Regions from separate parts of the Streptomyces sp. NPDC037288 genome, predicted to be linked through region 1. Evidence: riboswitches for the same ligand, from Rfam matches in the RefSeq annotation. Region 1 holds a riboswitch; the other holds the start of a gene.
The links. A riboswitch is a leader RNA that binds a small molecule or an ion and turns the genes downstream of it on or off. The one in region 1 is predicted to bind S-adenosylmethionine.
Positions count from the first base shown of each region.

Region 2: another riboswitch for S-adenosylmethionine. It lies ahead of ACZ7GZ_RS10425 (aminotransferase class V-fold PLP-dependent enzyme); the one in region 1 lies ahead of thrC (threonine synthase).

Region 1 is NZ_JBVJVY010000024.1:5,932-21,605, forward strand. Features, by position in the region: gene groL (chaperonin GroEL) at 1-917, opposite strand, end outside; gene ACZ7GZ_RS25080 (cold-shock protein) at 1,242-1,448, opposite strand; gene ACZ7GZ_RS25085 (MoaD/ThiS family protein) at 1,879-2,154, opposite strand; gene thrC (threonine synthase) at 2,151-3,434, opposite strand; SAM riboswitch class I at 3,452-3,599, opposite strand; gene ACZ7GZ_RS25095 (glucosyl-3-phosphoglycerate synthase) at 3,759-4,703, shown strand; gene ACZ7GZ_RS25100 (alpha,alpha-trehalose-phosphate synthase (UDP-forming)) at 4,793-6,214, shown strand; gene otsB (trehalose-phosphatase) at 6,202-7,035, opposite strand; gene ACZ7GZ_RS25110 (DUF3263 domain-containing protein) at 7,100-7,324, opposite strand; gene ACZ7GZ_RS25115 (extracellular solute-binding protein) at 7,360-8,691, opposite strand; gene ACZ7GZ_RS25120 (ROK family protein) at 8,756-9,733, shown strand; gene nagA (N-acetylglucosamine-6-phosphate deacetylase) at 9,733-10,875, shown strand; gene ACZ7GZ_RS25130 (1-phosphofructokinase family hexose kinase) at 11,010-11,939, shown strand; gene ACZ7GZ_RS25135 (CBM35 domain-containing protein) at 12,019-12,942, opposite strand; gene cdgB (diguanylate cyclase CdgB) at 13,061-14,719, opposite strand; gene ACZ7GZ_RS25145 (flavin reductase family protein) at 15,138-15,629, shown strand.
Region 2 is NZ_JBVJVY010000007.1:6,830-22,503, reverse strand. Features, by position in the region: gene ACZ7GZ_RS10485 (AMP-dependent synthetase/ligase) at 1-374, shown strand, start outside; gene ACZ7GZ_RS10480 (GMC oxidoreductase) at 388-2,010, opposite strand; gene ACZ7GZ_RS10475 (glycosyltransferase family 4 protein) at 2,078-3,220, opposite strand; gene ACZ7GZ_RS10470 (glycosyltransferase 87 family protein) at 3,341-4,576, shown strand; gene ACZ7GZ_RS10465 (hypothetical protein) at 4,746-5,930, opposite strand; gene ACZ7GZ_RS10460 (C40 family peptidase) at 5,959-6,984, opposite strand; gene ACZ7GZ_RS10455 (C40 family peptidase) at 7,223-8,248, opposite strand; gene ACZ7GZ_RS10450 (NYN domain-containing protein) at 8,469-9,812, opposite strand; gene ACZ7GZ_RS10445 (hypothetical protein) at 9,858-10,097, opposite strand; gene ACZ7GZ_RS10440 (rhomboid family intramembrane serine protease) at 10,248-10,991, shown strand; gene ACZ7GZ_RS10435 (Lrp/AsnC family transcriptional regulator) at 10,988-11,269, shown strand; gene ACZ7GZ_RS10430 (hypothetical protein) at 11,618-11,797, shown strand; gene ACZ7GZ_RS10425 (aminotransferase class V-fold PLP-dependent enzyme) at 12,228-13,589, opposite strand; SAM riboswitch class IV at 13,749-13,865, opposite strand; gene trpD (anthranilate phosphoribosyltransferase) at 13,940-15,004, opposite strand; gene qcrB (cytochrome bc1 complex cytochrome b subunit) at 15,123-15,674, opposite strand, start outside.

The DNA of each region.
Region 1 (15,674 bases):
TTGAGGCCGACCTCCTCGGAGATGACCTCGCCGCCCGTGAGGATGGCGATGTCGCCGAGCATGGCCTTGCGGCGGTCGCCGAAGCCCGGGGCCTTGACGGCGACGGACTTGAAGGTGCCGCGGATCTTGTTGACGACCAGGGTCGACAGGGCCTCGCCCTCGACGTCCTCGGCGATGATCAGCAGCGGCTTGCCCGACTGCATGACCTTCTCCAGGAGCGGGAGCAGGTCCTTGACGGAGCCGATCTTGGAGTTGGCGATGAGGATGTACGGGTCCTCGAGCGACGCCTCCATGCGCTCCATGTCGGTCGCGAAGTAGGCGGAGATGTAGCCCTTGTCGAAGCGCATACCCTCGGTGAGCTCGAGCTCCAGGCCGAAGGTGTTGCTCTCCTCGACGGTGATGACGCCTTCCTTGCCGACCTTGTCCATGGCCTCGGCGATCAGCTCGCCGATCTGGGTGTCGGCGGCGGAGATGGACGCGGTGGAGGCGATCTGCTCCTTGGTCTCGACGTCCTTCGCCTGCTCCAGCAGGGCGCCGGAGACGGCCTCGACGGCCTTCTCGATGCCGCGCTTCAGGGCCATCGGGTTGGCACCGGCGGCGACGTTGCGCAGACCCTCCTTGACCAGGGCCTGGGCGAGCACGGTCGCGGTGGTCGTACCGTCACCGGCGACGTCGTCCGTCTTCTTGGCGACTTCCTTGACCAGCTCGGCGCCGATCTTCTCGTACGGGTCCTCGAGCTCGATCTCCTTGGCGATGGAGACACCATCGTTGGTGATCGTGGGGGCGCCCCACTTCTTCTCGAGGACGACGTTGCGGCCCTTGGGGCCGAGCGTCACCTTGACGGCGTCCGCGAGCTGGTTCATGCCGCGCTCGAGGCCGCGCCGCGCCTCCTCGTCGAACGCGATGATCTTGGCCATGTGAAGTGGTCCCTCCAGGACTGGGGGTGATTCCTTCGGACCGCGCCCGCGCCCGCGACGGACGGCTCGCCGGCCCCGTGGTTCCTTGCCCCACTTGGCCTGCGGGCCTCACCGACCCGGTCCTTCTTTGTCACTCTCACCTTCAGAGTGCTAACGCCAATGATTAGCACTCGGCACCTCCGAGTGCAAGCGCCCCGGGCATGCCGCGGGGGGCGCTCAGCCCCGCGCGAACAAGGGCGCCGGGCATGACGAAGGGCCCGTACCCCAGGAGGTACGGGCCCTTCGAAGACGAACGTAGAACGTCGCTGTCAGTCGACGCGTGCTTCAGCTGGTCGCCAGCCGGACCATGTCCGCCTGCGGGCCCTTCTGGCCCTGCGAGATCTCGAAGTCGACCCGCTGTCCCTCTTCCAGGGTGCGGTAACCGTCCATCTGGATCGCGCTGTAGTGGACGAAAACATCCGCACCACCGTCGACCGCGATGAAGCCGTACCCCTTCTCCGCGTTGAACCACTTGACGGTGCCCTGAGCCATGCCTAACTCCCCTATTACTGGCCCTTGCACAGATCCACACTTCGCGGACCCGGGTCAGACCTCACCCCCCATTGGTCGGGGGCGTGCGCCGGAACGCGTCGACCGCGGCTGAATGTATCTGTCCAACTGCCGTCTGCAACAGGTCAATCGGACGAGAATTCTGGACGCGAACGGTCCGGAATGTGGTGAGAATTCACCTGACTTCGGGGCAAGTCGGGCCCCGCAAAGGTTACAAAAGCCGCATAAAAGCCCCGCACTTTGGCTGCATCTTGCGGGGTGTGCGGCATGAAATCCAGGGCTTACGCCCTGACGCCGTGCCCAGGTTCCCCAACTGTACCGCGCTCAATCACGCAGAATTGCCCCCTCCGCTTCTCTCACGGAGGAGGCAATTCCATGAACAATGAGTAACTGGGGTTACCCAAGGTAACGATCAGCCGCCGGCGACCGCCGGAATGATGGACACACCGGCGCCGTCCGGGGTGGCGGTCTCGAGGCCCTGCTCGAAGCGGACGTCGTCGTCGTTGACGTAGACGTTCACGAACCGGCGCAGCTTGCCCTGGTCGTCCAGGACACGGGCGGCGATCCCCGTGTGGTTCTTCTCCAGGTCCTCGATGACCTCGGCGAGGGTCGCGCCCTCGGCGGCGACCTCGGCCTGGCCGCCGGTGTAGGTGCGCAGGATGGTGGGGATGCGAACGGTCACGCTCATGCGAGGCCAGCCTCTCGGAAGGAGTCCAGGGTCGGGCGGATGGTGGCGGTGAGGCCGGTCCCGGCCACCGCGTCGAGGGTCTTCAGGCCGTCACCCGTGTTGAGGACGACCGTGGTCTTCGTCGGATCCAGGACGCCGTCCTTGAGCAGCTTGCGGGTGACGCCGACGGTCACACCGCCCGCCGTCTCCGCGAAGATGCCCTCGGTGCGGGCCAGCAGCTTGATCGCGTCGACGACTTCCTCGTCCGTGACGTCCTCCACGGCACCGCCGGTGCGCCGGGCGATGTCCAGGACGTAGGGGCCGTCGGCCGGATTGCCGATGGCGAGGGACTTGGCGATGGTGTTCGGCTTCTGGGGCCGAACGACGTCGTGGCCGGCCTTGAAGGCGGTCGACACCGGCGAGCAGCCCTCGGCCTGCGCGCCGAAGATCCTGTACGGCTTGTCCTCCACCAGACCCAGCTTGATCAGCTCCTGCAGACCCTTGTCGATCTTCGTGAGCTGGGAACCGGAGGCGATCGGGATCACGATCTGGTCGGGCAGCCGCCAGCCGAGCTGCTCACAGACCTCGTACGCGAGGGTCTTGGAGCCCTCCGCGTAGTACGGCCGCAGGTTGACGTTGACGAAGCCCCAGCCCTCGCCGGCCGGGTCGCCGATCAGCTCGGAGCAGAAGCGGTTCACGTCGTCGTAGTTGCCCTCGATGCCGACGAGCTCGCCGCCGTAGACCGCGGCCATGACGACCTTGCCCTGCTCCAGGTCGTGCGGGATGAACACGCAGGAGCGGAAGCCGGCCCGGGCGGCGGCGGCGCCGACGGCACCGGCGAGGTTGCCGGTGGAGGAGCAGCTCAGCGTCGTGAAGCCGAAGGCGCGGGCGGCCTCCAGGGCCTGGGCGACGACACGGTCCTTGAAGGAGTGCGTCGGGTTGCCGGAGTCGTCCTTCACGAACAGGCCGCCGGTGACGCCGAGTTCGGCGGCGAGGTTGTCGGCCCGGACGAGCTGGGTCCAGCCCGGGTTCAGGTTCGGCTTGTCGGCCACGTCGGCCGGGACGGGCAGCAGCGGCGCGTAACGCCAGATGTTCGCGGGACCGGCCTCGATACGGCGGCGCAGCTCTTCGGTGTCGTAGCCGGCGAAGTCGTAGGCGATCTCCAGCGGGCCGAAACACTCCTCGCAGGCGAACACCGGGCCGAGCGGCACGCGGTGACCGCACTCCCGACAGCTCAGGGCAGCGGCGGGACCGAGGTCGACGGTGGAACTGCTGGTGCTTGCAACTGTCTGCACAGCCATGGAGGCGAGGCCCTTTCTCCTCATCTTCCTCACGACGCATCTCGCCGTGAGACGGATTTGGCACCTTCCCTAGCCGGGAGCCTCGCCACGTCAACGTGACAAGAACCGACTGGAGGGTTGCCGGGGCTTCATCGGGCCGTGTCCCTCTGCCCCTCTGGATGAGCTGTATGCGGTTGTGGACGCCCATGACCCCCGACATGCGATGGTCATCGGCGTTGTTCAAGACTGTAACCGACGGCCAGGACAGTTGAGATAGTCGTCCGAACCGCGAGATGGATCACACGGCTCACCCGTGTGGTCACGAACAGTGAGGAGTCGCAGACCGTGCTGGAAGAAGTCGAGCGCTGGCTGTCCACCCGCTCCTGGTCCGTGACCGATCGCCCTCTCCACCGGATCCTGTCCGCCAAACAGCGCACGGGCCAGACGATCAGCGTCGTGCTGCCCGCGCTCAACGAGGAGGAGACGGTCGGCGACATCGTCGCGGTCATCCGTCACGACCTCGTGGAGCAGGTACCGCTCGTCGACGAGATCGTCGTCGTCGACTCCGGCTCCACCGACCGCACCTCCGAGGTCGCCGCCGCCGCGGGCGCCCGGGTCGTTCACCGCGACGAGATCCTGCCCCGCATCCCCGCCGTCCCCGGAAAGGGTGAAGTGCTGTGGCGCTCCCTGCTGGTGACCGGCGGGGACATCGTCTGCTTCATCGACGCCGACCTGAAGGAGTTCTCCTCCGACTTCGTCTCCGGAATCGTCGGCCCGCTGCTCACCGAGCCGGACGTGGACCTGGTCAAGGGCATGTACGACCGTCCGCTCGGCGGCGCCGCCGGGCAGGGCGGCCGGGTCACCGAGCTGATGGCCCGCCCACTGCTGAACATGCACTGGCCGCAGCTGGCCGGTTTCGTGCAGCCGCTCGGCGGGGAATACGCGGCCCGCCGTTCACTGCTGGAGCAGCTGCCGTTCCCCGTCGGCTACGGCGTGGAGCTGGGCATGCTGGTGGACGCGCTGCACCTGGCGGGTCTGGACGCGCTGGCCCAGGTCGACGTCGGGGTCCGCAGACACCGGCACCAGGACGGGCAGGCGCTGGGCCGGATGGCGGCGGCGATCTACCGGACGGCCCAGCTCCGGCTGGCCCGGGGGCATCTGATCCGGCCGTCGCTGACCCAGTTCGAGCGGGGCGAGGACGGCTTCGAGCCGCGCACCTACTCGGTGGACACGGAGGAACGGCCGCCGATGGTGGAGATCGCGGAGTACGCCGAACGCAAGGTGGCCTGAGGCCGGATGTGGCCTGTGTTCGTATACGGCCCCATCACGGCGCGTAGCCGTACGTTTGAGCGTTTCCGGGCCGGGCTAGGTTGAGGACCATGGCTTCCACGCAGGGTGCTGAGGTGCTGGTCGCGTCGAACCGCGGCCCGGTTTCGTACACGGTGGACGAGAGCGGCTCGCTGCACGCCAGGCGGGGCGGCGGCGGGCTGGTCTCGGGGCTGTCGGCCATCGGCGCGGACGCGGACTCGGTATGGGTGTGCGCCGCGCTCGGCGACGGCGACCGGGAGGCCGTACGGCGTGCGGACGGCGGGCTGCTGCCGGCCGGGGACACCGGCGGGCAGCGGGTGCGGATGCTCGACATCGACGCGGCCGTGCACGCGGACGCCTACAACGGCATCGCCAACTCGGTGCTCTGGTTCGTCCACCACATGCTGTACCAGACCCCGCTGGAGCCGGTCTTCGACACGGGGTTCCGGCGGCAGTGGGCGTCGTACGAGGCCTACAACCGGGCGTTCGCCGAGGCGCTGGCCCAGGAGGCGGCCGAGGGGGCGGCCGTGCTGGTGCAGGACTACCACCTGTGCCTGGTCCCCGGGATGCTCCGGGAACTCCGCCCCGACCTGCGGATCGGTCACTTCTCGCACACGCCGTGGGCGCCGCCGGAGTACTTCGCGCTGCTGCCGGACGACATCCGTGAGCAGTTGCTCAGGGGCATGCTCGGGGCGGACCGGGTGGCGTTCCTGACCCGGCGGTGGGCGGACGCGTTCCGGGACTGCGCGCAGGCGGCCCTGGAGTCCGGGATCCCCGCGGACACGCGGATCGGGGTGCACGGGCTGGGGGCGGACGGGGACTTCCTGCGCAAGCGCTCGCACGAGCCGGACGTCCAGGAGCGGATGGCGGCGCTGCGGGAGGAGATCGGCGAGGGCCGCAGGGTCGTCGTCCGGGTCGACCGCACCGAGCTGTCGAAGAACATCGTGCGGGGACTGCAGGCGTACCGGCAGCTGCTGGAGGACCACCCCGAGTGGCGTGAGCGGGTGGTGCACCTGGCGTTCGCTTACCCGTCGCGACAGGACCTCGCCGTGTACCGCGACTACACCGCCGCGGTGCGGCGGCTGGCCGAGGAGATCAACTCCACCTACGGCACACCGGGCTGGACCCCGGTCGTGCTGCACGTCAAGGACGACTTCGCCCGCTCCCTGGCCGCCTACCGGCTCGCCGACGTGGCCCTGGTCAACCCCATCCGGGACGGGATGAACCTGGTCGCCAAGGAGATCCCGGTCGTCTCCGACCGGGGCTGTGCGCTGGTGCTGTCCCGGGAGGCCGGGGCGTACGAGGAACTGCGCGCCGACGCGCTCGTGGTGAACCCCTACGACGTGCTGCAGACCGCGCGGGTCCTGCACGAGGCGCTGTCCCTGCCGGATGGGGAGCGGGCGGAGCGATCGAAGCGGCTGGCCGCCGCGGCCACCGCGCTGCCGCCCGCCCAGTGGTTCCTTCAGCAGCTGCGGGAGCTTCAGTCCAGCTGAGCCGCCAGCGTCCGCAGCAGGTGGACGACGCCGGCCGGGCCGTCCACGACCAGGTCGGCCCGTTCCGCCAGTTCCGTGACCTCCGTGCTGCCGCTGCAGACCAGGAGGCCGGGGACGCCCTCGGAGCGGAGTTCGTCGACGGCGGCGAAGGCGGGCAGGTCACCGAGGTCGTCACCGGCGTAGAGCACCGACTCGGCGCCGGTCTTGCGGACGTAGTCGCCGAGCGCCACGCCCTTGTCCATGCCCGGCGGGCGCAGTTCCAGGACCATCCGGCCGGGTTCGACGATCAGGCCGTGGCGGGTGGCGAGGTCGGTGAGGGGGCCGCGCAGGGCCTCGAACGCGGCCTGCGGATCGTCGGCGCGGCGGGTGTGCACCGCGACCGCCCGGCCCTTCTCCTCGATCCACGTGCCGCGCCAGGCTCCGTTGCGGTCCAGCACGCCCGGCAGTTCGGCGCGGGCCGCGGCGACACCGGGGTGCGGGGCCGGGGCGGTGACGGTGCCGGTGACCGCGTCCCAGCGTTCGGCGCCGTAGTGGCCGAGGACGGTCAGGTGCTCCAGGCCCGGGACGCCGGCGAAGCCGCCGTACCGGACCGCGACCCCGGCCGGGCGGCCGGTGATCACGGCGATGGAGGCCACCTTCGGGGCGAGTGCGGCGAGGGCCGGTACGGCCTCGGGGTGGGCGCGGGCCTGTTCGGGGTCGGCGACGATGGGAGCGAGCGTGCCGTCGAAGTCGAGGCCGACGATTGCTGCGGCGGGTTTCGCCAGGAATGCGGCGAGGCCGTCGCGGCCGGGCTGGGTCCGCGGGGTCGGCAGAGGGTCCATACAGCGAAGGTATCCAGCGCGGGTCCGCCTCACTCCTGGAGCGCCCTGTCCGGCCCGGTCGGCTTCAGCGCTCCGCTCGCCGGGATTCCCTCACCCGGCGCAGGCGGTTCACCGTCACCGGGTCCGCCGCCAGCGCTCTCTCGTCGTCCAGCAACGCGTTCAGCAGCTGGTAGTAGCGGACCGGGGACAGGCCCAGTTCCTCGCGTATCGCCCGTTCCTTCGCGCCGGGGCCGGCGAAGCCGCGGCGCTCCAGCGCGAGGATGGCTTGTTCGCGGTGGCCTAGTTCCATGCCCGCCACCGTAGCGCCGGGCACGGACAACCGGCTCAGCCCGCGTCGCCGCTGTCGGCCGCGGTCGCCGTCGCCTGGAGCCGGGACAGGACGGCCGAGGGGCTGCCGCCGGGGGTGACGGCCTGGCCGATGTTCTGCTTCACGGCCGCGCTGACCGCCGCCCAGGAGGTCTTGCCGACCGGGTACAGCTCGGAGGTGGGCAGCTGGTCGAGGAAGGGGTGCAGGGCCTGGTCGGCCGGGGATTCCGAGTCGCTCATGGCGTTGGAGGCCGAGCCGGTGACCGGGAGCAGGCCGTACTCGCGGGAGAACGCGAGGACGTTCTTCTCGCTGTAGACGAAGTTGAGGAAGTCGCCTATCTGCTCGGCATGCCCGTTCTGCTTGAAACCCATCATCCAGTCCGCCACGCCCATGGAGGCCCTGGCCTTGCCGGTGCGGCCCGGCATCGGCACCATGCCGAACTTCACGCCCTTCTTCTCCGCCTGCTGGATCAGCGTGGGGTGCCCGTTGAGCATGCCGACCTGGCCGTCGGCGAAGGCGGCGAAGGCGTCCGCGCGGTTGAGCTTGCCGGGCGCGACCGGGCCGGTCAGGCCCTTGCCGACCAGGTTGTCCTTGAGCCAGGTGAAGGTGTTGACGTTCGGCGCCGAGTCGATGGTGTAGGTGCCGATGTCGTCGGTGTAGCCGGTGCCGCCGTTGCCCCCGCTGAGCAGCCACTGCATCGTCTCGGCCTGGGCCTCCTCGGGGCCCAGCGGCAGCGCGACGGGGTACTTCACGCCCTTGGCCCTGAGCGCCCTGGCGTCGGCGGCCAGCTCGTCCCAGGTGGTGGGCGGGGTGATGCCGGCCCTGGTGAACAGGGTCTTGTTGTAGAAGAGCACGCGCGTGGAGGCGGCGAAGGGGATGCCGTACTGCGTGTGGTCCCACTGGCCGGCGTCGGAGAGCTGGGAGAGGAAGTCCGCCTGGGTGCGGATGGAGAGCAGCTCGGAGGCCGGGTAGAGCTTGCCGGCGGCCGCGTAGTCGGCGTAGGCGCCGATCTGGGCCAGGTCGGGGGCATGGCCCGCGGCGACCATGTCCTTGACCTTGGCGTCGACGTCGTTCCAGGAGTACACGCTGACGTCGATCTTCACGCCGGGATGCTTGGACTCGTACTCCTTGGCCAGGGAGTCCCAGTACTTCTTGGAACTGTTGGCGGCGGAGTCCCCGTAGTCGGCGGCGACCAGTCTCAAGGTGACGTCGGAGGAGCCCGTGCTCCCGCAGCCGCCGAGAACCGCCGTCATGCCCAGTGCGGACACCACCGCGATCGTTCCTGCCGTACGCCGACCCACCGTCAAAGCCCCAACCCTGCTGTCTGACCGTTCAATATATGGACGCATAAGGTCTACACCACGTAAGTGGACTAGACCTCTTGCGGGTAGGAGGTTCACACTAGGGGCCGTGGTGAGACATGTCATCGCCCTGGACGTGGGCGGTACCGGGATGAAGGCCGCCCTCGTCGGCGACGGCGGCGAGCTGCTCCACCGCGCCCGACGCGCCACCGGACGCGAACGCGGACCGGACGCGGTGGTCGCGACGATCCTCGACTTCGCCGCCGAGCTGCGCGCGTACGGCGTAGAGCGCTACGGCGAGGCCGCCGCCGCAGCCGGCATCGCGGTCCCCGGCATCGTCGACGAGGAGCGGGGCATCGCCGCGTACGCGGCCAACCTCGGCTGGCGGGACGTACCCCTGCGCGCGCTCCTCGGACAGCGGCTCGGCGTCCCCGTCGCCCTCGGCCACGACGTGCGCGCCGGCGGCCTCGCCGAGGGCCGGATCGGCGCCGGCAAGGGCGCCGACCGGTTCCTGTTCGTGCCGCTCGGGACCGGGATCGCGGGCGCCATCGGCATCGACGGCCGGGTGGAGGCGGGCGCGCACGGTTTCGCCGGCGAGATCGGCCACGTCGTCGTACGACCGTCCGGCACCCCCTGCCCCTGCGGGCAGCACGGCTGCCTGGAGCGGTACGCCTCCGCGTCCGCCGTCAGCGAGGCCTGGGCGGCGGCCTGCGGGGACCCGGACGCGGACGCCGCCGACTGCGCCAAGGCCGTCGCGTCCGGTGACCCGAACGCCGTCCGGGTCTGGCGGGAGGCGGTCGACGCGCTCGCCGACGGCCTGGTCACCGCGCTCACCCTGCTGGACCCGCGCACCCTGATCATCGGTGGTGGTCTCGCCGAGGCGGGGGAAGTGTTGTTCCAACCCCTGCGGGACGCCGTCCGGCGGCGGGTCACCTTCCAGAAACTGCCGACGATCGTGCCGGCCGCCCTCGGCGACACGGCCGGTTGCCTGGGCGCGGGCCTGCTGGCGCAGGACCTGCTCGACACCACCGACCCCACCGACCCCACCGACCCCACCGACCCCACCGACCCCCCGGAGGTAACCGCCTGATGGCTCCCAGCTTGGTTCTCGCAGGTGCCCGGGTGGTGCTGCCCGGCGGAGTGGTGGACGACGGGCGCGTCAGCGTCGAGGGTACGGGCATCACGGCTGCCGTTCCCGAGAACGCCGAGGTCATCGACGTGACCGGCCACTGGGTGATCCCCGGCTTCGTCGACATCCACAACCACGGCGGCGGCGGCGCCTCCTTCTCCGGCACCCCGGACCAGATCATGAAGGCCATCGCCACGCACCGCGCGCACGGCACCACCACCCTCGTCGCCTCGACCGTCACCGACGAGATGGACCTGCTGGTGCGGCAGGCCGGGCTGCTGAGCGAACTGGCCGAGCAGGGGGAGATCGCCGGCATCCACTTCGAGGGGCCGTTCATCTCGCCGTGCCGCAAGGGCGCGCACTCCGAGGAGCTGTTGCGCGACCCGGAGCCGGCCGAGGTGCGCAAGCTGATCGACGCGGCGCGCGGCAGGGCGACGATGGTCACCCTCGCCGCCGAGCTGCCGGGCGGCATCGACTCGGTACGGCTGCTCGCCGAGCACGGCGTGATCGCGGCGATCGGGCACACGGACGCGACGTACGAGCAGACGGTCGAGGCCATCGACGCGGGCGCCACGGTCGCCACCCACCTGTTCAACGCGATGCCCCCGCTGGGCCACCGCGCGCCCGGCCCGATCGCCGCCCTGCTGGAGGACGAGCGGGTCACGGTCGAGCTGATCAACGACGGCGTGCACCTCCACCCCGCCGCCCTGGAACTGGCCTTCCACCGCGCGGGCGCCTCCCGCGTCGCCTTCATCACGGACGCGATGGACGCGGCCGGCACCGGCGACGGGCGTTACATGCTCGGCCCGCTGGAGGTCGAGGTCAGCGAGGGGGTGGCGCGGCTGGTGGAGGGCGGTTCGATCGCGGGCTCCACGCTGACCCTGGACCGGGCGTTCAAGCGGGCGGTGACCGTCGACAAGCTGTCGGTCGAGGACGCGGTGACGGCCCTGTCCGTCAACCCGGCCCGCCTCCTCGGCCTCTTCGACCGCATCGGCTCCCTGGAGCCCGGCAAGGACGCCGACCTGGTCCTGCTGGACGCGGACTTCGACCTCAAGGGCGTGATGCGGCGGGGCGAGTGGGTGGTCCCGCCCCAACCGGCCTGATCTGCCCGCCTTTTTCCCTCGACGGCGGCTGACACGTGACTGGGCCGGCCGCCGTCTCTTTGGCATGATCGGGCCCCGGAAACCGATGACGGGCGCGATGGCAGGCGCAAGGGACTTCGAGGGAGGTCGACCGGGTGATCCTCACGGTCACGCTGAACACCGCTCTCGACATCACCTATCGCGTGCGGTCGCTACGGCCGCACGCCTCGCACCGGGTCTCGGACGTCATCGAGCGACCGGGCGGCAAGGGCGTGAACGTGGCCCGCGTACTGGCCGCGCTCGGCCACGAGGTGACGGTCACGGGGTTCGCGGGCGGCGGGACCGGCCGGGCGATACGCGACCGGCTGGCCGACACTCCGGACCTGACGGACGCGCTGGTCCCCATCGCCGGCGCGACCCGGCGCACGATCGCGATCGTGGACGAACGCTCGGGTGACACGACCCAGTTGAACGAGCCGGGCCCGCTCATCGCGCCGACCGAGTGGGGCGCGTTCCTGGACCGGTACGAGGAACTGCTCTCCGGCGCCTCGGCAGTGGCCCTGTGCGGCAGCCTGCCCCCCGGCGTCCCGGTCGGCGCCTACGCGAACCTGGTCCGCACCGCCCGCACCCACGGCGTCCCCGTCCTACTGGACACCAGCGGCGAACCCCTGCGCCGGGGGGTGGCGGCCCGCCCCGACCTCATCAAACCCAACGCCGACGAACTGGCCGAACTCACCGGCTCCCACGAACCGTTGCGCGCCACCCAGGATGCGCGGCGGCGTGGGGCGCAGGCGGTGGTGGCCTCCCTCGGCGCCCAGGGCCTGCTGGCCGTCACTCCAGAGGGCCGCTGGCGCGCCACCCCACCGGCCCGCGTCCACGGCAACCCGACGGGCGCGGGCGACTCGGCGGTGGCGGGCCTGCTGTCCGGCTTGGTGGAGAAGCTTCCCTGGCCAGAACGCCTGACCCGCGCGGTCGCCCTGTCGGCGGCGACGGTACGGGCACGGGCCGCCGGCGAGTTCGACCCCGCGGTGTACGAGGAACTGCGGGGGCGGGTGGCGGGGACCGGGGTGGTCGGCGAGGCGTGATTCCGGGGAGCCCGTTGAGGTATTGAGCGACACCTCTGGCGGCCGATGTGGGAATCCCCGCTGGAATCCCCCTTGAGGCTCAGCCGCCGGAATTCACCCAGCCGTTCACCAGCCACAGCTGGTCGATGTTGGCGTCACACTGGTCGCCCTGCTCACAGGAGACCTTGATGCTGTTCGTGCCTTTGTTGAGCTGGATCCAGTTGTAGCTGCGGGTCCAGCCCCTCTCGTAGTTGCCCTCGGGGGCGCGCGCCCAGTTCTTCAACTTGGCCTTGGACGTCGTGCCGTTGACTGTGAGAGTCGCTGTGGCGTCCTTGCCCGGGACGGAATAGCCGACGTACAGGCTGTACTTGCCGCTCTCGGGGATGCCGTCGATGTTCCAGGTGACCGAGGAGCCGACCTGGTTGAAGCCGCCGACGTAGACGCCACCCTCGGACGGGGCGCCCTTGATGTCCGAGGCCAGCGCGGCGCTGCCGCCCAGCTGCAGAGCCTTGGCATCCGTCTTCGGCAGCTCTCCCGGCGTCGTAGAGCTGCTGCTCGACGGGCTGGGCGAGTGGTTCTGGGACTGGGTCGGGGTGGTGTTGGCCTGGTTGGCGTTCTTCTTGTCGTCGTTGCCGTTGAGCATCGCGGCGCCGATGCCGACGACGACCGCGGCGACCACCGCGATGGCGCCGATCAGCAGGCCCTTGGTGTTGGGGCCGCGGCGGCCGGGGGCGGGCTGGTTCTGCGGGCGGCCGGGCGGCGGGGTGCCGCCGGGCAGCGTCTCCGGGGCCTGGTAGTGGGCGTTCGGCTGGCCGTAGGCGCCCTGCTGCGGCACGGTCGGCTGGCCGTACTGCGGCTGCTGGGCGTACTGGCGCTCACCGACCGTACGCACCCTGCTGACCGAGTTCGGGTAGCCGTAACCGCCGGACGGCGGCTGGGCTCCTCTGGCCTGGCCGTCGGCGTACAGATAGCCGAACGGGTCGTCGTCCTCGGGCGTGCTCGGGCCGTTTTCGCCGGGCGTCATCCCTTGGTCTCCTCAGCGGGTGCGGGCGGATGCGATACGGAGTGTGGAACAGCGAGCCTACCCGCTCTGACTGAGCCAAACGGGTGACTCGAATCGCATCAGGTCCCTGACCTGCGGATCATCCGGCGCGTCGGTTTTGTTTGGGACGAGATCGTTTCTCTACGTACATACGCTCGTCGGCTGACTTCAACACTTCGTCCGCCGTCATGCCGCAGTGCGCCCAGCCGATGCCGAAGCTCGCGCCCACCCGGACGGCCCGGCCCTCGGCCCGGATCGGCTGGATGATCTCGTTGCGCAGCCGTACGGCGAGGTCCTGGGCGTCGGCCCGGCCGAGGCCGTCGGCGAGGATCACGAACTCGTCGCCGCCGAGGCGGGCCACCGTGTCGCCGTCGCGGACGCCCCGGGACAACCGCCTTGCCACCTCGATCAGGACCGTGTCGCCCGCGTTGTGGCCGAAGCGGTCGTTGATCGACTTGAAGCCGTCGAGGTCGCAGAAGAGGACCGCGAGGCCCTTGGCGCCGTCGTCGCGGTCGTCCTCGGGGGCGACCGTGTGGACGTGGTGGTCGAAGGCGTCGTACGACTCCGCGCCGGGCCGGTAGTCGAAGCCGTGGACCGCCGCGGGCGCGTCGAAGGCCGGGTGGCCGTACGCCGCGTCCAGGGACTCCAGGTCGCCGGCGTGGGTGGGGCGCCGGCACAGCCGGGCCGACAGGCGCGAGCGCAGCTCGGCGGAGTTCGGCAGGCCGGTCAGGGAGTCGTGGGAGGCGCGGTGGGCGAGCTGCAGTTCGCGGCGTTTGCGCTCCTCTATGTCCTCGACGTGGGTCAGGAGGAAGCGGGGGCCGTCGGCGGCGTCGGCGACGACGGAGTTGCGCAGGGACACCCAGACGTACGTGCCGTCGCGGCGGCCCAGGCGCAGTTCCGCGCGACCGCCCTCCGCCGAGGTGCGCAGCAGCGTACCGATGTCCTCGGGGTGGACGAGGTCGGAGAAGGAGTAACGGCGCATGGCGGAGGCGGGGCGGCCCAGGAGGCGGCACAGGGCGTCGTTGGTGCGCAGGATGCGGCCGTGCTGGTCGCCGCCCATCTCGGCGATGGCCATGCCGGAGGGGGCGTACTCGAAGGCCTGCCGGAAGGATTCCTCGCTGGCGCGCAGGGCCTGCTGCTCACGCTCCAGGCGGACCAGGGCGCGCTGCATGTTCGCGCGTAGACGCGCGTTGCTGATCGCGATGGCGGCCTGGAAGGCGTACATCTGCAGGGCCTCGCGGCCCCAGGCGCCGGGGCGGCGGCCGTTGCGCGGCCGGTCGACGGAGATCACCCCGAGCAGTTCGCCGCGGGAACCGCCCTGCACGCCCGGTGTGTACATGGGGGCGAAGAGGCGGTCGGAGGGGTGCCACTCGTCCTCGAAGCGGGGGGCCGGGCCGTCGGTGTACCACTGGGGGACGTCGTCGTCGTCGAGGACCCAGCCCTCGGTGTGCGGTATGAAGATCAGGTCGCCCCAGCGCTCACCCATGTCCAGCCGCCGGTCCCAGGACTCGCGGGAGCCCACCCGGCCGGTGATCAGGGCCTCGGCGGCGGAGTTGCCGGAGAACGCGGCGACGACGAGATCGCCGTCGGGGCGTACGAGGTTCACGCACGCCATCTCGTACCCGAGGGCGTGTATGGCGCCGTCGGAGACGGTCTGCAGTGTGTCCGCCAGGCTGCGTGCCGTGTTCATGTCGGCCATGACCTGGTGCAGCTGTCGCAGGGACGCAAGACGGACATACGGCTCCGACTCGGTCTCCATGCTCGCCCTCCCCCCGAGACCTCGCAGCGAATCAAGGGTTGTCGTCGGCGCTTCTTCAGGGTGCCGCTTACGGTGCTGTTCCAGTTTCCCCGCCACTGAATCACAGCGCGCTGCCCACTCGGTACACAGGGTCAACAATTCCTGCCTCTTGTGACTCAAGTCACAGGAGAACGTGAACAATTGAGTGGAGTTTCAGCGGTTTCCCCATGCGTTTACTGAACGCAAACTTTATGGGTCCGTTCACAGGATGCACACACTGGTCGGGCGTTGGTCCTAGGACCCGTCTCGGGCCGTGGCCCGATGTGGCCTGTGCAGGGCGGAGACTAGCGTTTCCGGCGTGCTGAAGACTCCCTCACCCACCGCCACCGCAGCTTCCGGGCATGCTGAGGGGGTGAGCAACGACGAGTTCCGGGCCGCGATGTCCCGACTGGCCGCCGGGGTCGTCCTGGTGACCGCGCAGGAGCCGCCGCTGGACCCGGACGACCCGGGCGCGCCCGCCATGGAGGACGTCGGCATGACCGCCACCGCCTTCCTGTCCGTCTCCCTCGACCCGCCGCTGGTCCTGGTCAGCCTGCGCGAGGGCTCCCGCATGGACGACCTGCTCGACGAGCAGCCCCTGTGGGCGGTGTCGGTGCTCGCCGAGAGCCAGCGGCACATCGCGGGCCGCTTCGCCATGAAGGGCCGCATCAGCGACCGTCTGCTCTTCGAGGACATCGCCTACGCCCGCGGCGAGGCCACCGGCGCGCCGCTGGTGGGCGGCGCGCTGGCCACGCTGGAGTGCCGCACCGAGCAGCGGGTGACGGCCGGCGACCACACCCTCGTCATCGGCCGCGTCCTCACCGCGCGCGTACCGAGCGCGGAGGGGGGCCCATTGCTGTACTTCCGCGGCCGGTACCGGCACGTGGGCTGAGCCCCGCATTGCGTGGCCCGGGAGTGAACCGCGTGTCCACGGTGC
Region 2 (15,674 bases), on a different contig from region 1:
CGGTGATCGAGGACCGGATCCGGGCGCACGCGCTGGTCGCGGAGTGCATGGTGGTGGGCGACGGGCGGCCGTTCGTGGGCGCGCTGGTCACCATCGACGAGGAGTTCCTCGGCCGTTGGGCGGCCGAGCACGGCAAGCCGGCGGGTGCCACCGCGGCGTCGCTGAAGGACGACCCGGATCTGCAGGCGGCGATCCAGACGGCGGTCGACGACGGCAACGCCGCGGTGTCGAAGGCGGAATCGGTGCGGAAGTTCCGCATTCTGTCCTCCCAGTTCACGGAGGAGTCGGGCCACCTCACCCCGTCGCTGAAGCTCAAGCGGAACGTGGTGGCGAAGGACTACGCGGACGAGGTCGAGGCCATCTACCAGAAGTAGTCCGGCAGTCGCCTCATGGCGCGGTGTCCTCGGCGAGGACCCGCGCCATCGTGCGTTCGGCGAGCGCGGTGATGGTGACGAAGGGGTTCACGCCGATGTTGCCGGGCACGAGCGAACCGTCGGTGACATAGAGGCGTCGATACCCCCTCACCCGGCCGTAGTCGTCGGTCGCCTTCCCGAGGACGCAGCCGCCGAGGGGGTGGTACGTGAAGTCGTCCGCGAAGACCTTGCTCGTGGAGCCGAACAGGTCGTAGCGGTAGATGGTCGCGTTGGCCAGGTTGATCCGGTCGAACAGCTTCTTGGCCATGCTCACCGACACCGCGCTCTGGGCGGCGCTCCAGCCGAGCTTCACCGCGCCCGAGGCGGAGTCGTAGGTGAAGGAGGCCCGTTCCGGGTTCTTGGTGATCGCCAGGTAGAGGCTGATCCAGTGCTCGAAGCCCATGGGCAGCGGGGCGATCTCGGCGAAGACCGGGTTGTCGGTGTTGGCCCAGTCGTCGATGCCCATCACCGGCATGGTGGCCTCGTTGGCGCCGACGGTGTCCCAGACGTGGTTGGCCCGGCCGAGCATGGTGTTGCCGTTGGTGCCCCAGCCCGCGCCCACCGCGGGGTTCAGGTCGGGCAGGGTGCCGGTGTCCCGGGCCCGGACGAGGAGTTCGGTGGTGCCGAGGCTGCCGCCGCCGAGGAAGAGATACGTGCAGCTGTACTGCCTGGTCTCGACGACCGCGCCGGTGGTGTCGATCCGGTCGGCGGTCAGGACGTACGACCCGTCGCCCGCCCGGCTGACCGACGTCACCTTCTCCAGGGTGTGGAGGGTGACGTTGCCGGTCCCGAGGGCGGCGGCCAGGTAGGTCTTGTCGAGGCTGCGCTTGCCGTGGTTGTTGCCGTAGATGACCTCGCCGGCGAGGGCGGACCGCGTGGCCGTACCGGCGGCTTCCTGCTGCATGTAGCCGAAGTCGTAGACGTTCGGCACGAAGGTGGTCTTCAGGCCCGCGTTGCCGGCGGCCTTCCGGGAGGTGCGGGTGAACCGGTACCACTCGGTGGACTCGAACCACGCCGGATCGATCGTGTTGACGCCGAGCATGGCGCGGGCGCGCGGGTAGTAGGTGCCGTACATCTCGTCGGCGTCCACGGTCGGGAACTGCTCGGTGAAGTAGGACTTCAGGGGCGTGACCGCCATCCCGCCGTTGACGAGGGAGCCGCCGCCCACGCCGCGGCCGACGTAGACGGACATGTTGTCGTAGTGCACGCGGTCCAGGGCGCCGGGGTAGGGGCCGATGTCCTTGTTGACCACGTCCAGCCACAGGAAGGTGGCGAGCGGGGCCTCGGTGCGGGTGCGGAACCACATGGAGCGCTGGTCGGGGGCGGTCGTGGAGCAGAAGATCCTGCCGTCGCTGCCGGTGGTGTTCCACAGGCGGCCCATTTCGAGGACGAGGGTGCGCAGGCCTGCCTGGCCGAGGCGGAGGGCGGCCACGGCGGCGCCGTAGCCGGAGCCGACGACTATCGCCAGCGCGTTTTCGACCGTGTCGGGCTCGGTGGCCTTGGCTGACTGGAGTCCTATACGGGTGAAACCGAGGGCAGCCGCTGTCTGCAGCGCTGCCATACCGAGTATGTGACGTCGCGTCAGCTGACGTCTCATCAGGTTTGGTGTCATGCGCGCAGCATGGGCGGATTTTCCGGTTCCGCCAAGGGGACGAGCGTTTGCCCTACAGCAAGTTCTTGAGCCGCTCGGCGAGCAGGTCCCAGCGCCACTTCTCCTCGACCCACTGGCGGCCTCGCTCGCCCATGCGGCGGCGCAGGCCGGGATCGGCCAGCAGGGGCACGATGCGGTCGGCGGCCTCCTCGGGGGAGCCGCCCCTGACGACCCAGCCGGTCTCGCCGTCCAGGACCGCGTCCGGCGCCCCGCCCGAATCCCCCGCCACCACCGGCAGACCGGTCGCCGAGGCCTCCAGGTAGACGATGCCCAGGCCCTCCACGTCCAGACCGCCCCGGCGGGTACGGCAGGGCATGGCGAAGACGTCGCCGGCACCGTAGTGGGCGGGGAGTTCGGACCAGGGGACGGCGCCGGTGAAGCACACGGAGCCGCCCACACCGGTCTCGGCCGCCATCCGCCGCAGATCGCGCTCGTACGGCCCGCCGCCCACGATCAGCAGGACGGTGTCCGGCTCGGCGGCGAGGATGCGGGGCATGGCCTGGATGAGGGTGTCCTGCCCCTTGCGCGGGACCAGACGGGAGACGCAGACCACGACCGGGCGGTCGGTGAGTCCCAGGCGGGCGCGGATCTCGTCGCCGCCGGAGTCGGGGTGGAAGGTCTTCTCGTCGACGCCGGGCGGCAGCTGGACCATGCGGCTCGCGGCCTGCGGGGTGAGCGCGGTGGCGATGCGGGAGCGGGTGTACTCGCCGAGATAGGTGAGCGTGTCCGTCGAGTCGCCGATCCGGCGCAGCAGCTGCCGGGCGGCGGGCAGCTGGGCCCAGCCGGCCTCGTGGCCGTGGGTGGTGGCCACCAGCCGCCCGGCGCCGGCCTTGCGCAGGGCCGGGGCCATGAGGCCGAGCGGGGCCGCCGCGCCGAACCACACCGAGGTGCAGCCGTGCTCGCGCAGCAGCCGCACCGCCCGCCGGGTCGCCTGCGGCGTCGGCAGCAGCATGGTCGTACGGTCGCGTACGACGGTGAAGGGCTGCTCGGCGTCGAAGGCGGCGGTGGCCTCGACGCCCTCCCGGCCGCGCTTCCAGGTGGAGGCGTAGACGACCAGCCGGCCGGGGTCCAGGCGGAGGGCCATGTTGTGCAGGAAGGCCTGGATGCCGCCCGGCCGGGGCGGGAAGTCGTTGGTGACGATGAGGGTCTTGTGCATCGCCGCCGACCCTACCCAATGGTCCGGGCGCGGCCGAGTCTGTGGCAGGCGCACAGCCGGGCAGGACATCATGGTCCGCGACGCGTCCATCGAAGCGGAAGTCGAACGGCAGGGGAGCACGTGGAGACGAAGGGCACCGCGCGGTCCCTGGTATGGCTGCTCGCGACCTGGGGCGTCACCCGGGTGGTACTGCTGCTGTTCGTCTTCGGCGTGTACGCCTTCCCGGGCCCGGACGTCACCTCGGACGTGTCGGTGATCTACCGCGGCTGGTACGAGGTACTGCGTCAAGGAACGTTTCCGCTGGACGATGTGACCTGGCAGTACCCGCCGGCCGCCGCCCTGGCGGTCCTCTCCCCGGCCGTCCTGCCCTTCCTGTCCTACGCGCACGCCTTCTTCGTGCTGGCGTTCCTCGCCGACGCGGTCGTGCTCGCGCTGCTGCTGGGTCCGGGCCGGCGCCCCGGCCGGTCGCCGCGCGGCGCCTGGGTGTGGGCGGCCGGCGCGCCGCTGCTCGGCCCGACGGTGTACGCACGCTACGACGTGATGGTGACCGCGGTGGCCGTGGCGGCGCTGGCCGCCGGGGCCCGGCGGCCACGGGTGATGGGCGCGCTGGCCGCGTTCGGGGCGCTGCTGAAGGTGTGGCCCGCGCTGCTGCTGGTCGGGGCCGTGCGGCGGCGGGCGTGGGCGTCGGCGGCGGTGACGGGGACCGGCCTGACGGCGCTGTTCGCGGTGTCCGTGCCGGGCGCCTTCGCCTTCCTGACGTTCCAGCGGGAGCGGGGCACCGAGGTGGAGTCGCTGGGCGGCCTGGTCTTCCATGTGGCCCGGTACTTCGGCTGGCCGGGCGAGGTGCTGCTGAACTACGGCTCGGTCGAGTTCGTCGGCCCGTACGTGGAGCAGGTCAGCGCGGCGGCGCTGGCGTTGACCGGGGCCGCGTTCGGCTGGCTGCTGCTGTGGCGGCTGCGTGCGGACCTGACGGCGCCGCACACGCTCGCGGACGCGGCCTTCAGCGCCGTCCTGCTGTTCACGGTCACCAGCCGGGTGATCAGCCCGCAGTACCTGGTGTGGCTGATCGGCCTGGCCGCGGTCTGTGTGTCGTACCGGGCGAGCCGGATGGGGGCGCCCGCCCTGATGGTGGTGGCCGCGTCCTTCGTGACGGTTCTGGAGTTCCCGCTCGGCTTCTCGCACGTGGTGGTGAGCGACCGCTACGGCGTCCTGCTGATGGCGGTGCGCAACGGCCTGCTGGTCGTGGCCTCGCTCTCGGCGGTTCGCCGGCTGTGGCGCTCGACGGTGCCCCCGGCCCCCGCCACGCCCGTGCCGCCCCGGCCCGTCCGGCCCCGGCGGACCCCGGTCTCCTCCTGACTCGGCCGGCGCGCACCGGGGAGACCTCGGTGCCCTCCCGCTCCCCCGGCCCGCCGCAGCAGCGCCTTGCGCTCCCCCGCCGCCCTCGGTCACCGACCACGTCCGCTTCCACACCCTCCTGGCTTTCCTGCGGCGCAGGGTGGGCCTCCTTCGGACGCGGTCGGGGCGCTCAGCCGAGCTGCGCCCTGACGTAGGCGCGCCACCGCTCGGTGAACGCCCCCGGCGTGGTGCCGAGCACCTTCTTCAGGGCGTCCTCGACGGCACCGGCCCGCTTGCCGTGGGCGCCCACGGCGCGGTAGAAGGCGCCGAGCCGGGCCGCGCCCCAGTGGGCCGCGATCATCCGGCAGGCCAGCCAGCCGCTCTCGTAGGCCTGCGCCAGCTCGGCCGGTTCGCTGGTGAAGCCGAAGTCCTTGTCGGAGGGCAGTTCCATGGGCGCGTGACCGTCCTGGACGGCGCGGGTCAGTTCCGGCGCGGCCTCGGTGGGGGTGCGGCCGGTGCCGAGATAGCCGATCCAGTCCGCGTAGCCCTCGGAGAGCCACAGCGGGGTGGCGGCGGTGGTCTGCGCGCGGGTGGCCACGTGGGTGGTCTCGTGGGTGAGCACCACCTGCTTGCCGGTGTCGCCGAGGACGGCGTACGCCTCCGGGTTGACGACCACCCGGTCCGCGGGCGCCCGGCCGGACCCTCCCGCCTCACCGGTGGTGACGGCCGCGATGCCCCGGTAGTTGGCGGCGGGCGAGCCGAGCAGTCCCCCCATGTCCTTCAGGGACCGCGGGACGAGGACGACGACATGGCGGCTCCAGCCGGTGCCCCAGGCCCGGGAGACGGCCGGGACCGCACGGTCGGCGAGGGTCGCGTAACCGCTCAGCCCGGCGGCCGTCAGGCCGGTGCCCAGCACCAGGCTGTGCGCGCCCTTCACGGCGGTCACCGGACCCTGGTCCCAGAGCTGCTGCCCGGTGCCCGTCGCGGGCCTGTCGGAGGTGACGTACCACTTGCCGTCGGCGGTGCGGCCGAGGGTGAGGGTGCGGCGGACGTCGACCGGGGCCTTGTCGTACCCGGCGACGCGGTAGTCCAGGTCGGCGTCGGCGGTGGCACCGGAGGGGGTGCGGCGCACAGCAGTGACCTGGTAGCTCCAGGAGGCCAGCGGGAGGGCGCGCAGCCGGGTGTACCCGCTCCGGACGCCCGTCGCGTCGTACGCCGTCTCGTCGTGGCCGAGGAGGGCGGCCGAGCGCCGGTCGAGCAGGTGCTGCACCTCGGTACGGGCCGCGTCGGTCCCCGTGCCGCCACACCCGGTCGGGGACAGCAGCAGACCGAGGCACACGGCCCCGATGCTCCACCCCCGTCTGCGACCAGCCATTTCCCGATCGTAACGGCGAGCGGCGCGGTCAGGGCCGGGTCACCGACGAGATCGGCATCATCCCGACCGGGTCGTAGCGCACCGCCGCTCCCGGATAGGGCGCGTGGATGACCTGGCCGTTGCCGACGTACATCCCGACGTGGCTGGCGTCGGAGCGGTAGACCACCAGGTCGCCGGGGCGGGCCTCGGACAGCGGGATCTGCCGGCCGGCGAAGCGCTGCTCCTGCGAGGTGCGCGGCAGCTGGATCCCGGCGTGCGCGTACGACCACTGCATCAGGCCCGAACAGTCGAAGCCCCCCGGGCCGTTGGCGCCCCACACATACGGGCGGCCGAGAGCGGAGCGGGCGGCGGCCACCGCGGCTGCGGCTCGGGCGTCGGGGAGGACGGCACCGGTCAGGTCGGGCAGGTGCAGGTCGAGGCGGTCGGGGCCGTCGGAGCGCGACGCCCGGTCGTAGGCGGCCCGGTCGGCGGCGGGCATCGAGTTGAGCACCTGCCGGGCCTTGGCGAGCTTGGTCTCCACGGTCCGCTTGTGCGCGGCCACCGCTCTGCGGCTCTTCTCCAGCGTGCCGAGCCTGCCGGCCGCCTCGGCGCGCTCCTGGGTGAGGTCCCGCAGCGCGGTGCGCAACTCCCGCAACCTGCCGGCCTGCTGGGCGCCGATGCGGTCGAGGGTGGACGCCTTGTCGAGATAGTCGTCGGGGTCGTCGGAGAACAGCAGCGCGACGGCCGGGTCGAGGGCACCCGCGCGGTACTGGGCGCCCGCCAGCGAACCGAGCTGCTCGCGCAGGCCGTTGATGCGCTGCTGCAGCCGCGCGACGCGGTCCTGGGACTCGCGCACCTCGCGGCGCAGCGTGCCCTCCTGCTCCTGGGCCTTGTCGTAGGCCTGGGTCGCCCGCTCGGCCTCCTGGTAGAGACGGTCCACCTCGGCACGGGTGTCGCCGCGCGGCGCGGCGTGCGCCGGTACGGCGCCGAGTGCGGCGGCCGCGGCCGACAGCACGCACAGGGCGGTGGCGCCCCGGTCGAATCCGGACGAGGCAAGGCGGCGATGAGACCCCACGGCAGTCCTTCTGCTGGCGGACGGATACCGCTCCCCCGGCGCCTGGGGACGGGGAGGCCCCGGCGCCGGGGAAACGCGGCAGACAGTAGCCGCAGGGAAGGGCGCCGAGCCAAGCCGGTGGCGGCACAAAACGGCACCGCCCCGCCCCTGACGCAGGTCATGGGCGGGGCGTGGAGTCAGCCTCGGTCCGTGGGATTCGCCCGTTCGGACGTCACCGTGTGCGGGTGTCGCGGTTGTCTCAGACCCGGACGCCGAACTGGAACGGCATGTCGGCCATCGCCTCGTAGCGGACCACGGCACCGGTGTGCGGGGCGTGCAGCACCTGGCCGTTGCCGGCGTAGAGGCCGACGTGGTGCAGGTCGCCGTAGAAGAACACCAGGTCGCCGACCTGAAGCTGGCTCATGGAGAGGTGGGGGCCGATGTTCGCCTGCGCCTCGGAGGTGCGCGGGATGGAGACGCCGGCCTGGGCATAGGCCCAGGAGGTCAGGCCCGAGCAGTCGAAGGAGGACGGTCCGGTGGCGCCGTAGACGTAGGGCTTGCCGATCTGGCTCTGGGCGGCGGAGAAGGCCGCCCCGGCGCGGCCGGAGGCCGGCGGGGTGTCACCCAGGTTCGCCCGCTCGCTGGAGGAGCGGTCGGCGCGCTGCTGCTGCGCGGCCAGGTCCGCCTTCTCCTTGGCCGTCAGGGTGTTGAGGAGCTTCTGCGCGTCGGCGAGCTTGCCCTGGACTTCCTTCTTCTTGTTCTCCAGCTCGGTGCGCGTGGAGGAGAGGTCCTTGAGCTTCTCGGTGGCCTCGGCCCGCTCCTGGGCGAGTTCGCGCTGTTTGTCCTGAATCTTCTTCAGTGCGTCGACCTGCTGGGCGCTCAGCTGGTCGAGGGTGGAGGCCTTGTCGAGGAAGTCGTCCGGGTTGGACGACAGGAAGAGCTGGACCGAGGGGTCGATGCCGCCCGAGCGGTACTGCGAGGTGGCCAGCGAACCCAGGCCGTCGCGGAGCTTGTTGAGGTCCTGCTGGCCCCGGGCGACATTGTCCTGGATCGTGGATATTTCCTTCTGCAGCTTCTGCTGCTTCTCCTTCGCCCCGTTGTACTTCTCGGTGGCCTGCTCGGCCTCCTCGTACAGCTTGTCGACCTTGGCCTTCACCTGGTCCTTGCTGAGCTTCGGCGCGGCATTGGCGGCATTCGCGCTCAGGACGACGGCTGCGGCGGCTGCGGTGGTCAGCACGGTCACGCGGGCGCGACTCTGCTGCTTGGGTCGACGGTGGGACGCCACGGAGGACGAACTCCTTCTTGTGAGTGAGTGAGTGATCACCCGTTCGGAGGTTCGAGCCCAGACCCTAGTGACCCAGTTGTGATCAGTTCAAATCCTCTCACCAGAAAATCCCATCACGCAATGCATTCTTTGCACAGAACTCACATGGGGTGATGTGCGGTTGACACAACGTCGCGTGACGATACGGCCAATTCGGGCATTACGTATGCCCGTTGGACCTTCAGGACAGTCGCTTGAGAAGCACCGCGGACGCGACCGGTCGGGCACCCGCCTTGGCGACCCCGTCGGCCACCTCCCGGTCGGTGGAGGCGACGATGACCGGACGGCCCGGCGGCTCCGCGCGCACGAGCTGGCGGATCAGTTCGTCGGCCGTGACCCCCGGCTTGGAGAACAGCACCCTGACCCCGCGCGGCGGCGCGAGCAGCACCGGGGCCGCCAGCTCGGCGCCGTCGAAGACACACGTCACCTCGGCGCCGGTCTGGGCGGCGAGCGCCGACAGCTGGCCGAGCAGCCTGAGCCGCTGCTTCTCCAGCGGCATCTGCGGATAGCCGGTCTTGGTGACGTTGTAGCCGTCGACCACCAGATGCGCCTGCGGCAGTGCGAGCAACTGGTCGAGGATGGCCGGATCGTGCTCGGACAGGGCGCGCGCCGCGATGTCCTTCGGGGTCATTCGTCCCGGTTCGACCGCGTCGACCGTCTCGGCGGGCCGCACGGACACCGGAGGCAGGGCGAGTTCACGGCGCAGCCCCTGGGTGGCCTCCAGCAGGGTGTCCAGCAGCAGCCGCACCCGCATGTCCTCCACGCTGCGGCCCTCGCGGGCCGCACGGCGGGTGGCCTCCAGCGCGGCCTCCGCCTCACCCAGGCGGGCCTTGAGCCGGCGGGACTCGCTCTCGGCGGTCGACACCTGCCGGTGCGCCTCCGCGCGCACGGCGTCGATCTCGCCCTGCGCCTTGCGCAGCGCGGCCTCGCCCCGCTTCACATCGCTGAGGGCGGCACGCAGCTTACGGTGAAGTGATTCGGCTTCCTTCTTGGCCGACTCCAGCTCCGTGCGCAGCCGTTCGGTCTCGGCGCGGGTGTGGTCACGGGCCTGGGCGAGCTCGCCGCGCAGCCGCTCCAGTTCGGCCCGGCTCTCCTCGTCCGCCCGCTCGGCGTCGGCGCGCTGGGCCTCCTCGCCGGCCGCGGTGACCAGCTTCACCCAGCCGGACGGGCGCAGTACATAGGCCGCGGCCGCCACGTCGAGCGGGTCCGCGGCCGGGGGCGGGGAGCCGGAGTCGAGAGCACCGGCGAGTTCCGGCTGAGCCTCTCTGAACTTCTCCCCGATCCGCTGCCGGAAGAGCGGATCGGTCTCCAGCGCCGCCGCCATCGCGTTCCCGGCGAACTTCGCGCGGCGATTGGGGGCGAACCGGGCGTACTGTCTCAACTGGGCGGGCAGTTCCACCACGGTCAGCCCGCCGAAGCCGTCCGAGACGATCTGCACGACCCGACGGCGCACGCCGTCGGGCAGCGGACGGTCAAGCACCTCAGCGGTGCCGTCGCCCGGCCCCCCGCCTGTGGTCTCCACCATCCGTCACACCCCACTATGTCTGCTACTTCTCCGGGGCCGCTCCGCTCAGGAGCCGGCACCCGGCCTGTCCACGAGTTCCACCTGGTCCACCGCGTTGCACCAGCGGCAGCGCACCGACTCGATGGTCTCACTGACCACCTCGCGCTCCTCCACCGTCGGCTCGCCCGCCAGGTCGAGGTGGACGTACTCGACGACCTTCGAGGAACGCGTCACGTCGAACCGGGTGAGGTTGCCGCACAGGGCGCAGCGCCATCGGGTCGTCGCGGTCGGCAGGGGAACCGTCATCGTGGCTGTCCGCTTCCTTCTCGTCTCGCCGCGCCGCCGGCCGACGCGTGTGGCCGTAACCCTACGGCCTGCCGGGGACTCGCCGCCCGTCCATCCACGGCGGCGAGGCGGTCTGTCGGCTTGCGTCCCGTTACGTCATGCTCTGTGTTCATGATCAGCGAGTGGAGCACGGCGGCCGGCAGGGCCCTCAGAGCGGTCCGGAGCGCACCGGCACCCATGACATACGCCCTCATCGGCCTGTGCTGTCTGCTCTTCGTCCTGGGTCCGGCCTCGGGGCTCGCCCCGGGATACGGCTCCGGGGACGCGCTGCTCGCCGCACAGCGGGCGTACTTCCGGCGCTGGGGCGTGGTGCCGGCCGAGCTGTTCGCCAGGCCGGCACGCGCGGCCCTCACTCCTGCCACGGCCCTGTTCGTGCACGGCAGCTGGGTGCATCTGCTCGGCAACATGCTCTTCCTCTTCGTCTTCGGCGTGATGACCGAGGAACGGATGGGCCAGGTCGAGTTCACCCTCTTCTACGTCGGCTGCGGCTACCTGGCCCTGCTGGGCTACGCGGCCGCCAACGCCGCCTCCGGGCAGTCGCTGGTCGGCGCGTCCGGGGCGATCTCGGCGGTCCTCGGAGCGTTCCTCTACCTGTTCCCACGCGCCCGCGTGACCAGTCTTCTGCCCTTCCTGTTCTTCCTGCCGCTGCGGTTCCCGGCGTGGGTCGTGCTGCCCTTCTGGGCGGCGCTGCAGTGGGCGGCGGCACGGCAGGCCTCCAACGGCCCCGGGGTGGCGTATCTGGCCCACCTGGTCGGCTTCGGTCTGGGCTTCGGCTACGCATGGGTGCGCTACGGCCGTACAGCTAGAGTGAGGTCCGCCCCAGCTCCGGCACCCGAGGGAGAGAACCAGCCGTGATCACCGCGATCGTCCTCATCAAGACCAGCGTGGACCGGATCCCCGAAATCGCGGAACAGATCGCCGCGCTGGAGAGCGTCAGCGAGGTCTTCTCGGTCACCGGCACCTACGACCTGATCGCCATGGTCCGGGTCGGCCGGCACGAGGACCTGGCCGAGATCATCCCCGGCCGGATCAGCAAGATCCCCGGCGTGGAGGCCACCGACACGCACGTCGCGTTCCGCACGTACTCCCAGCACGACCTGGAGGCCGCGTTCTCGATCGGTCTGGACAACTAGGAGCGCCGCTCAGTCGGTGACCGCGACGCGCCGGTCACCCCCGGCGCCGTGGCCCAGGGCCGACGTCACAGGGCGAGCACCTGGTCCGGGACGGGCCCGAGACCCGGAAACCCCGGCGCGGCGTGGCCGAGTCGGTGAACAGGGTGGTGCCCGCCTCCCGCTACGACGGAAGTGCTGGCGGATCCGACCGGGGACGGTCGGCGCCCCAGCGGCGCGGTCCGCCCGCGTCCGCGCTGCCGAGGGAAACGAGCACCTCGCCGCCGAGCAGGACGTTCCCGCGCGGGGAGTCGCGGCAGATCGTGTGCGGGACGTCGTCGCACGTCGTCGCACGTCGTCGCAAGTGCCGACGTGGGCGACGGAACCGTCCCGGGACACCGCGCGGCAGGGGCGGCCGTCCGGAGCACCGAGGCCGCCGACGTCGTACTTGCGGCGCAGGACGGCGGACGAGCCGGCTCCGTCGACGGCGGGGAACGCGCTCCCCGTCCGCACGGCCCGCCGCACCCGTCCCACCCGGGGCGGGTGCTGTGACGCAGGCACTCCGCGGTGAAGCCGGCCTCCGCGCCCACCTCCGCCGCACCGGCGACTCAGCGGCGCCTCGCGCAGACGGGCCGACGCTGGCCGCCGTGCGCGGGCCCGCGCAGGGAGCCGCATGGCGATCCAGCAGGGGCAGGTGCCGTGACGCAAGGACTCGCATGAAGCCAGCCGCACCGGCTGCTCGGCGGCGCCTCGCGCAGGCAGGCCGACGCTGGGCGCTATGCGCGGGCCCGCGCAGGGAGCCGCATGGCGATCCAGCAGGGGCAGGTGCCGTGACGCAAGGACTCGCGTGAAGCCAGCCGCACCGGCTGCTCAGCGGCGCCTCGCGCAGACGGGCCGACACTGGCCGCCGTCGCGGGCCCGCGCGGCGGAGGCGCGTGTCGATGCGGGCGCGGCCCCCTGGGGCGCTGCCGCTCGGGCCGGCTCAGACCGCCGGGACGCAGCGGCCGTCCTCCGTCCTGTACGTCCACTTCGCGCCCTCGGCCACCAGTTCCCTGACCGCGGTGACGAAACGCTCGACGTGTTCGTCGGGGGTGCCCGCGCCGAAGCTGACGCGGATGGCGTTGAGGGACTTCTCGCCCGGGGCGGCCTCGGGGGCGCCGCATTCGCCCTGGGTCTGGGGGTCGCTGCCGAGGAGGGTGCGCACCAGCGGGTGGGCGCAGAAGAGGCCGTCGCGGACGCCGATGCCGTACTCGGCGGAGAGCGCCGCGGCGAAGTGGGAGCTGTTCCAGCCCTCGACGACGAAGGAGATGACGCCGACCCGCGGGGCGTCGTCGCCGAAGAGGGACAGCACCTTCACCTGCGGGACCTCGGCGAGGCCCGCGCGGACCTCGGCGATCAGCTGCTGTTCGCGGGCGACCAGGGTGTCCCAGCCGGCCTCGGTGAGCGCCTTGCAGGCCGATGCGATGGAGTAGGCGCCGATCACGTTGGGTGACCCCGCTTCATGCCGCGCGGCGCTCTCGTGCCACTCCACGTCCACACCGCCGTCCTGACGCCGGGTCACCTTGCGGCTGGCGCCGCCGCCCGCGAGGTACGGCTCGGCCGCGCGCAGCCAGTCGGCGCGGCCGGCCAGGACACCGGAGCCGAAGGGGGCGTACAGCTTGTGACCCGAGAAGGCGACCCAGTCGACGTCCAGGTCGCACACGGACACGGGGTGGTGGGGGGCCAGTTGGGCGGCGTCCAGGACGATGCGGGCGCCGTGCGCGTGCGCCGCCGCCGCCAGTTCGCGTACCGGCCACAGTTCGCCGGTGACGTTGGAGGCGCCGGTGACGCAGACCAGGGCCGGGCCGTGGGGGTCGCGGTCGGCGAGGGCGCGCTCCAGGGTCTCGACGGCCTGCTGCGGGGTGCGCGGGGCGTCGAGGCAGGTGACCTTCGCGTCCTGCCAGGGCAGCAGGGAGGCGTGGTGCTCGGTCTCGAAGACGAAGACCTGGCAGCCGGCGGGGAGGGCGCGGGCCAGCAGGTTCAGGGAGTCGGTGGTGGACCGGGTGAAGATCAGCTGGTCGTCGGTCCGGCAGTCCAGGAACTCCGCGACCGTCCTGCGGGCGGCCTCGAACAGGTCGGTGGAGAGCTGGGAGAGGTAACCGGCGCCACGGTGGACGCTGCCGTAGTAGGGGGCGTAGGCCGCGACGTCGTCCCAGACACGCTGGAGGGCGGGGGCGCTGGCCGCGTAGTCGAGGGCCGCGTAGGTGACCTCGCCGCCGGTGACGAGCGGGACGGTGACATCCCTGCCCAGGACGGACAAAGGCGCACAAACGGACTGGTCGGCGGCAGCGGTGAAGACGGACATGGGGAACTCCCGTGAGGAACATACGCCCGAAGGCGCAGGAAGAAGAGAAAAGGGTGTGCGGAGGCGGGGCTCAGCGGCCCTATCGCATTCGCTTGCTCACGGAAGACTCCCTCGAACGACCAGGACCCCTGGCCCCACACTTCTCAAAAGCGTGCGAGGGGTCCGCGCTTGCCGTAGACCTCGCTGCCTACGGCCTGGTCTTCACCCGGGGCACCCCGCCACGGACGGAGGGTTGCCGGACAGTCGGCCGGGGCCTCATGACTGTCACTCATGACCTGGTCTGGAACGTACGTGAAGTGATCGCGGTCCCGCAACCCGTGTCCGCATCGCGGGACCGCCCCCCGCGCGTCTCAGGCGTTGCTGGCCGCCACCCAGCGGTCCAGTGTCCGCTTCGCCGCCCCGGAGTCGATGGACTGCGCCGCCCGGTCCATCCCGGCCCGCAGCTGCTCGGCCAGCGGCGCGTCCGTCGGACGCAGCGCGACGAGCGCCGCCGCCGAGTTCAGCAGCACCGCGTCCCGTACGGCCCCCGTCTCACCGTCGAGCAGGCGGCGGGCGACCTCCGCGTTGTACGACGCGTCCGCGCCGCGCAGGGCCTCCACGGGGACGAGGTCGAGGCCGACGTCCCTCGGGTCGAAGGACTCCTCGGCGACCTTGCCGTCCCGGACCACCCACACCCGTGAGGTGGCGGTCGTGGTCAGCTCGTCCAGGCCGTCGTCACCGCGGAAGACCAGGGAGGAGTTGCCGCGCTCGGCGAGGACACCGGCCACGATGGGCGCCATCCGCGGATCCGCCACGCCGACGGCCTGGGACCGCACCTTCGCGGGGTTGGTCAGCGGGCCGAGCACGTTGAAGGTCGTGCGGATGCCCAACTGGCCGCGTGCCGCGGCCACGTGGCGCAGCGCCGGGTGGAACTTCACCGCGAAGCAGAAGGTGATCCCGGCCTCTTCGGCGACCTGCGGGACCCGCTCCAGCGGGAGGTTCAGATTGACGCCCAGCTTCTCCAGCACGTCCGACGCACCCGACGCCGAGGACGCGGCCCGGTTGCCGTGCTTGACGACCTTCGCCCCGGTGCCGGCGACGACGATCGACGACATCGTGGAGATGTTCACCGTCTTGGCACCGTCACCGCCCGTACCGACGATGTCGACGGCCGGCCCCGGCACCTCGATCACGTTCGCGTGCTCGTACATCGCGCGCACGAGCCCGCTGATCTCCTCCACCGTCTCGCCCTTGGCGCGCAGCGCCACGGCGAATCCCGCGATCTGCGCGTCCGTCGCCTCTCCGCGCATGATCCGGTCCATGGCCCATGCCGTGGCGTCCGCGCTCTGGTCGCGGCCCTCCAGCAGGGCGTTCAGCACCTCGGGCCAGGAACGGCCCGCCGCGGTGTCGCCTCCAGCGGGGGTCACAGCGCTCATCAGCCGCTCCTGGTGTCGTGAGAACAGTGTGATCCCACCCTATCCAGCCGCGGGCACGGCGAAGGGCCCCGTCCGAAACCCGGACGGGGCCCTTCAGTGTGGCGTGGCGACGCGGGGATCAGTGGTGGCCGTGGCCGCTCGTGATCTCCTTGTACTCCTCGACGGTCGGCTTCGGGATCTGGTTGTCCTCGCCGTAGTAGGCGTTGGACAGCTTCGCCCGGAGCTTCTCCGAGACCGGGACCTTGCGCTCGACACCGTTCTCGTCGACCGTCGGGCCGATCTCGGCCGGCGCGTACTGGTGGTGAGCCGTGAGGGTGTGCAGCTGCTCCTGGCTGAGCGACTCGTGCACCTCGATGAACTCACCGTGCGGCAGGCGCTTGATGATGCCGGTCTCGCGGCCGTGCAGCACCTTGTCGCGGTCGCGGCGCTGCAGGCCGAGGCAGATCCGCTTGGTGACGATGAACGCGACGACCGGTCCGACGAAGAAGCCGATCCGGACGAACCAGGTGACGGCGTTGATCGACAGGTGGAAGTGGGTGGCCCACAGGTCGTTGCCACCGCCGACCAGGCCGATCATGTAGACCGTCACCCAGGCGACACCGAACGCGGTGCGGGTCGGGGCGTTGCGCGGGCGGTCCAGGATGTGGTGCTCGCTCTTGTCGCCGGTGAC